2 regions of the Lysinibacillus sp. BNK-21 genome follow, and region 1 is predicted to be linked to the other one. Evidence: riboswitches for the same ligand, from Rfam matches in the RefSeq annotation. Region 1 holds a riboswitch; the other holds the start of a gene.
The links. A riboswitch is a leader RNA that binds a small molecule or an ion and turns the genes downstream of it on or off. The one in region 1 is predicted to bind cyclic di-AMP.
Positions count from the first base shown of each region.

Region 2: linked by a shared signal. The riboswitch ahead of ACMGGO_RS21355 (APC family permease) and the one ahead of ACMGGO_RS07100 (TrkH family potassium uptake protein) in region 1 are both predicted to bind cyclic di-AMP.

Region 1 covers NZ_JBLQTS010000001.1:1,405,723-1,409,192, reverse strand. The annotation lists gene ACMGGO_RS07110 (NfeD family protein) at 1-1,177, opposite strand, end outside; gene rpsU (30S ribosomal protein S21) at 1,490-1,663, opposite strand; cyclic di-AMP (ydaO/yuaA leader) riboswitch at 1,916-2,057, shown strand; gene ACMGGO_RS07100 (TrkH family potassium uptake protein) at 2,174-3,470, shown strand, end outside.
Region 2 covers NZ_JBLQTS010000001.1:4,250,533-4,254,002, reverse strand. The annotation lists gene ACMGGO_RS21370 (HAMP domain-containing sensor histidine kinase) at 1-443, shown strand, start outside; gene ACMGGO_RS21365 (PepSY domain-containing protein) at 440-1,111, shown strand; gene ACMGGO_RS21360 (PepSY domain-containing protein) at 1,202-1,726, shown strand; cyclic di-AMP (ydaO/yuaA leader) riboswitch at 1,940-2,089, shown strand; gene ACMGGO_RS21355 (APC family permease) at 2,208-3,470, shown strand, end outside.

The sequences.
Region 1 (3,470 bases):
GTGGTGTAAGCGTTTTCCCAATTTTTCCTAACAGTTCTGTGCGATTCACATTGGATACATACCCTTCTTCTGTCGTGGTTGCATCCATTAACACAAGCCTGTTTAAGACATGCAGTTTTTTTCCGAAAAATTTCATCAGAATCACCATTCCTATCATCGCTATCACAAGCGCAATGAGAATTGCTACTATCATTTGCATCATATTTGCACCTGCCAGTATCAGACTTAGTACTATTAAGACACCACCTAAAATACCAACAATTCCACCGGGGACAAAAAACTCTGCAATTAAAAGGGCTAAGCCAACAATAAATAACAATAATGTTTCATATCCCGCAAAGCCGGCCACCATATGTCCAAAGAAAAATAAACCAAGTGCTGATAAGCCCATTATACCTGGAACACCAAATCCTGGCGAATAAAGCTCCATCACAAGTCCTAAGCTAGCGATAGACAATAGAATAGGTACAATGATGGGATTTGTAATAAAACGAGCTAACTTTTCAGAAAAGGTTGGTTCAATGGGAACAACATCACTACCATTCAAGTTGGTTACTTCTAAAAGCTCCTGAAAATCTTTAACCGTCCCTTCAGAATATTTAACCTTTGCTGCCTCTGAGGCTGATAGGGTTAACAAATTCTTTCCGCCAGCACGGTATTCTGGTAGTTCATAGTTGGTATCTGCCATTGCTAATGCATACTTAGGGTCGCGCCCTGACGTTTCTGCTGCTGCTTTCATTTGAGCAAGCCAAGCGCTATTGGCCTTTAGGTCGGCTGCATTACCTGCTGAATCGATAACTGCCGCTGCACCGATTGTTCCATTTGGAACCATGTAGATCTCATCCGCATGTAGGGCTAAAAACGCTCCTGCTGAGTGCGCATCCTTATTAATATAAGCAATCGTTTTTATTTGCGTTGCATCCATAAGCATGGCGATATCGCTTGCTGCATTCACAAAACCGCCAGGCGTATGTATTTCTAAGATAATCGCCTCAGCATTGTTTTCTTCAGCCTCTTTAAAAGCTCGTTCTAAAAATGCATGAAGTCCTCGCTCTACTTCATTATGAATCGGAACATGATAAACCTTATTACTGGCAAAAGCCGAAGTTAATGGAAACGCTAACAAAAAAGTCATCCATATCACTAGTAAATAGCTGAGGATTCTCCGTTTTCGCATCTTTTTCCCTCCCTTCTAACATGCCTCTCCTCTGTATATACGGTCAATCATGCGAAAAGTTTCACAAATCTTAAAAAATTTATTAATTATTTATCATTCGATCTAATGCCAATTACTAACACTTAGTATGTGCAAAAAAGCCGAATGAATCAAAGTGATTTCATTCGGCTTTTTCATATGTACGTAAAGTTGAGCAATGTAAAATACCTGAAATTAATCAAAAATGTGATTAATTTCAGGTATAACTTTGTCTGCTCAGTGAATCATACAATTGCGTGTTATGAACGTAGGGATTTTTAATGGGAAATTAAATTACCACTTACGTTTACGTGCAGCTTCTGATTTCTTTTTACGTTTTACGCTAGGTTTTTCGTAGAACTCGCGCTTTCTAACTTCTTGAATTGTACCACTTTTTGATACAGTACGTTTGAAGCGGCGAAGAGCATCTTCAAGCGATTCGTTTTTGCGAACGACAGTTTTTGACATCTCTCTTTCCCTCCCTCCGAACACACGTCAATACACAATTAGGCAAATCACCTTCTGTTGTGTACTAAAAAATTATATCGTATTGTCTAATAATGGTCAATAGAAAGTATGCGAAATTATCAAGTGAATTTTTGGTTTTATTTTTGCTCGAATTATTCACACACAATTCGCCCACAATAAAAATAATTACATTTTCTTAACAATTAAGGGGTTTACAAAAAATAGAATAAGGGCGTAGAATAATCACATTCAATTTCATATCGGCCAAATCTCAACTATTTGAGAACGGAGGAACCAATCTTTTGGGGTTAATTCTGCTTTAGCAGAAGGGATGAGAAAGCTCTTTCGCCATCCTACCCGTCAGCTAACTTCGTCGGCTAAAGCGAAGGAGGTCGTTATTGACCACCATTATTAGCATGCTTTCTACCCTTTTCATGCTCTAATCGTAGGTCTTTTTATTATGCCATCTAACAAACAGTTGTTTACTATTCAGAATTGAGGAAATATTAAATGAACAATTTTAAAAGAGCATTAAATCCTCCCAAAATTCTTGTACTGGGCTTTGCCCTTATCATTGCCATAGGTACGTTTCTTTTAACAATGCCATTTTCTACTGAGGATGGGAAGGGTTTGCCCTTTTTAGATGCTTTATTCACTGCTACATCAGCTACTTGTGTCACAGGTTTAATTGTAGTTGATACAGGTGATACCTTCTCTATTTTTGGCGAAGTGGTCCTTTTATTCTTAATCCAAATTGGCGGTTTAGGATTTATGACATTTGCCACATTATTATTTTTACTGCTTGGAAAGAAAATTTCATTAAAAGAAAGACTGCTGCTTAAAGAAGCATTTAATAATATCTCTATTGCTGGTCTTGTTCGATTAGTGAAAAGAATATTGCTCTTTACAGCATGTATTGAAATAATCGGTGGTCTAATTCTATCGATTCGTTTTTCTTTTGATATGCCTATTGGAAAGGCCCTTTATTTTGGATTTTTTCATGCCATATCCAACTTCAACAACGCGGGCTTCGATTTAATGGGTGGCTTTAACGGAATGACTGCCTATGTTGATGACCCCTTTGTTGTTTTCACCATCTGTGCTCTTATTACAATCGGTGGATTAGGCTTTATTGTGATGAATGAATTGTATGAATATCGTGTAACTAAAAGGCTTTCTGTCCATTCAAAAATAGTCTTAGTAACGACACTTTTGCTCACTGTTAGCGGAACCATTTTGATATTTTTGTTTGAGTATGGCAACCAAAAAACTCTTGGACCATTATCCGAATGGGGTAAAGTATTAGGTTCCCTTTACCAAGCGGTTACACCACGAACTGCTGGCTCCAATACACTGGCTATTGGGGACTTAACGCATTCTACATTATTTTTAATGATTCTTTTCATGTTTATTGGGGCAGGCTCTGGGTCGACTGCTGGAGGTATTAAAATCACAACCTTTGCTGTTTTAGTAGCTACTATGTGGTCACAAATTCGAGGAAAAGAAGATGTCGTTCTCTTTAAACGTAGAATTGTTACTGAAACTATCTTAAAGGCTTTGACGGTTACAATGTGTGGAGGATTAATTGTTGTAGTCGTGACGATTATTCTCAGTATCACGGAACAGCATCATAGCTTTATGATGTACTTATTTGAGGCTACCTCTGCGTTTGGTACTGTTGGTCTTTCGATGGGCCTAACTCCAGAGCTAACACCTGCTGGTCGTCTTCTTCTGATTATTACAATGTTCGCAGGAAGAGTAGGACCATTAACCATTGCTTTTGCCATTGCAAAACGAAGAAAAAAAG
Region 2 (3,470 bases), 2.8 Mb from region 1:
AACTAGAGCTTGCCCCTTTCTTAAATAAAGTAGCTTCACAAATGGAACAGGCTTATCATCGAACATTTAGAATTGATGCGCAGATACCAAAATTTATTTATAGTGATGAAAAAATATTGAAGCAACTACTTTTTATTTTGCTGGATAATGCTAGGAAATATAGTGAGGATGAAGTACGTATTCAAGCCACTGAAACAACCAACCATGTACGTATTACCATCCAAGATTTTGGTATTGGTATTCCAGTCGAGCATATTCCTCATTTGTTTGAGCGTTTCTATCGTGTAACAGAGGATCGTAATCGTAAAACAGGTGGTTCAGGGCTAGGGCTAGCAATAGCACACGAACTGGCACAACAATTAGGTATAACGATAGATGTGAAAAGTAAGCTAGGGGAAGGCTCAAGCTTTACTTTATGTATACCAAAGGAGGGACAGCAATGAAAAAGTGGATGTTAGTAATTGTTGTTATTATCCTTCTTTGTAGTGGAGTAATTTGGTTTGTTCAACATCGTTATTTTTACGTTCAACCTCTTAGTGAAGCGCAGGCTATTCGGCATATTGAGACTATCTACAATGGTCATGTTACACAGGTTGAAAAACAAGGAAATAACTTTGAAATGCTTTTTACGCGTGACGATGTCAAGTATGCAGCTATACTCGATGTTACGACACAACAGGTGACTGATCTAATCCTGAAAGAAGGACATAGTAAATTACTTTTAACAGAAAAGCAGATCAGACAAATGGTTAAAAAGGAATATGGAGATATAGAAAGCGTTATGCTTACAGACTCCATTTACACTGTACGTGTTGAAAATGAGGAAATTCAAAAGGATTTAACGTTTGATGGTTATACTGGCGAACTACTGGCTGAGAAAAAGGTTGAGCCACAAGAACAACCTATCGAAGAGCCTATTATTACTGAGCAACAGGCCATTCAAATAGCTCTTAAGCAATTAAAGGGTGAAGTGGATTCAGTTGATTTTGAAGAAACCCCAGAGGGTGGTTACTATTTAGTTGAGATTGAAACGCAGGAGGACGAAGCTACATTTCAAATTCATGCTGTTTCAGGAAAAGTACTGTCTGTAACATGGGATGACGATCATTAAATCATTCTCATGAAATTCTAATGTTTCTCTTATAGTTCTATCATCTTCACTTGGTAAGCTAAGTTTAGATAAAACAAAGGAGAGATGAACATGAAAAAAATGATCATGATTCCAGCACTAGTAATTACACTGGGAGTGGGTGCAGCGATTGGCTCGACGACTTTATTATCAGGAAATGCCCAAGAAAAAAAGGTCTTATCCATGCAGGAAATTGAGAAGAAAGCTCTAGCGGTAGTGGATGGTACAGTTGCCAATATCGAGTTTGACCAAAATCAGTTTAGCTCTATTTATGAAGTAGAGGTGTATACAGATACAGAAGAATATGATTTAAAATTTGATGCTTATAGTGGAAAATTGCTCAAGCAGAAAAAGGAACGTCTAGATGACGATGATTGGGATGATCATATTCCTGCTACGACTGCTACAACAAAAATAATTACAAAAGAGCAGGCTATCAAGACAGCCCAAACAAAAGCAAAGGGTAAAGTGACAAAAATTAAGCTTGATGATGGTGTATATGAAATTGAACTGAAAGACGGTCAATATGAATACGAAGTAGATGTGGATGCAGTCTCTGGGAACATTATCGACTTTGAACAAGGCTTTGATGACTAATATAATGAGCTGTCTTGAAGGTAGAATATACCTTTAAGGCAGTTTTTATTGTTTATATTGTGGGTATTGACTAGGTATTCAGGAAATTTTCTTTAAGAAGCGATTATTTATATGTTCAAAAAAAGCCTATGCTTTTACTCAAAAAAGAGAAAAATTTTCTTCTTTACTTTTTCAATTAGCAGGCGTAATATGACATCATTATAAAAGTTTCAAATTTCTAAATCGCTGAAGCAACTAAACGCGGGGGAACCAATTTTGATGGATGGCATAGCCATTCTTGGGGTGAATCTCTTCCTTGTGGAGGAGTAGGGCTACTCAGGCCCGAATCCGACAGCTAACCTCGTAAGCGTTAAGAGCAGAAAAGTGGAGCTTGGCAGACGGATGAGCGTCTACAGGTCTTATTTAGTGATGACTTGTAGGCGTTTTTTGATGTAATTTAGAAAGGCGAAACACATTCTATGAAACTAGAAGGTGTTTATCAATGAAATCCTCATTCAAACGTTATGTAATCGGCAAACCATTAAGATCCGATGCGTTAGGGGAACAAAAGCTCAGTAAAACAAAGGCACTGGCCATATTATCGTCAGATGCATTGTCATCAGTAGCCTATGGACCAGAACAAATTTTAATTGTCCTAATGACGGTAGGTACAATGGCGTTTTGGTATTCTTTACCTATTGCCGCTGGAGTGGTTATTCTACTCGTGGCACTGATTTTATCCTATCGTCAAGTTATCTTCGCCTATCCACATGGGGGAGGCGCCTATGTCGTATCACGAGAAAATTTAGGCGTGAATGCAGGTCTTGTTGCAGGGGGTTCTTTGCTTGTTGATTATATTTTAACGGTAGCAGTAAGTGTGTCGGCCGGGACAGATGCCATTACATCTGCATTTCCAAGTCTTCATGCTTATAATGTACCCATTGCTATTATATTTGTGATTTTCTTAACGATTTTAAACTTGCGAGGTGTAACAGAGTCAGCTTCTATCTTGGCGTACCCAGTTTATATATTTGTAGGCGTTATGCTGTTGCTAATCGGGATTGGGCTCTATAATGTGGCAACTGGACAGGTGCCTGCAGAGCTACATCCAAAGATTGGCACACCAGTGGCAGGGATTAGCCTATTTATTTTATTAAAGGCATTTGCTTCAGGAAGCTCAGCGTTAACAGGAGTAGAGGCTATTTCTAACGCTATACCTAATTTTAGAAATCCTGCCCCGAATAATGCTGCTAAAACGCTTTTAGCAATGGGCGCCATTTTAGCCGTTTTATTCATCGGGATTGTTAGTCTAGCTTATTTTTATGGCGTTGCACCAACAGCAGAAGCAACAGTCGTTTCCCAACTAGCAGAAGCTAGTGTTGGTCGGAATTTTCTTTATTATATTGTACAGGGGACAACGGCAATGATTTTAGTACTTGCCGCAAACACAGGATATTCAGCATTTCCCTTGCTTGCTGTGAATTTATCGAAGGATGGTTTTATTCCACGAATCTTCCAAATTCGTGGGGACCGTCTTGGCTATTCAAATGGTATTTTAATGCTAGGTATTGCAGCCAATTTTTTAATTATACTTTTTGACGGGGCCACAGAGCATTTAATTCCGCTCTATGCAGTAGGCGTATTTATTCCCTTTACATTAGCGCAAACGGGAATGATGAGAAAATGGTGGCGCGAAAAACCTAAAGGCTGGGTAGCAAAATTTACGATCAATACAATTGGGGCTGCTATCTCTTTCATCGTGGCA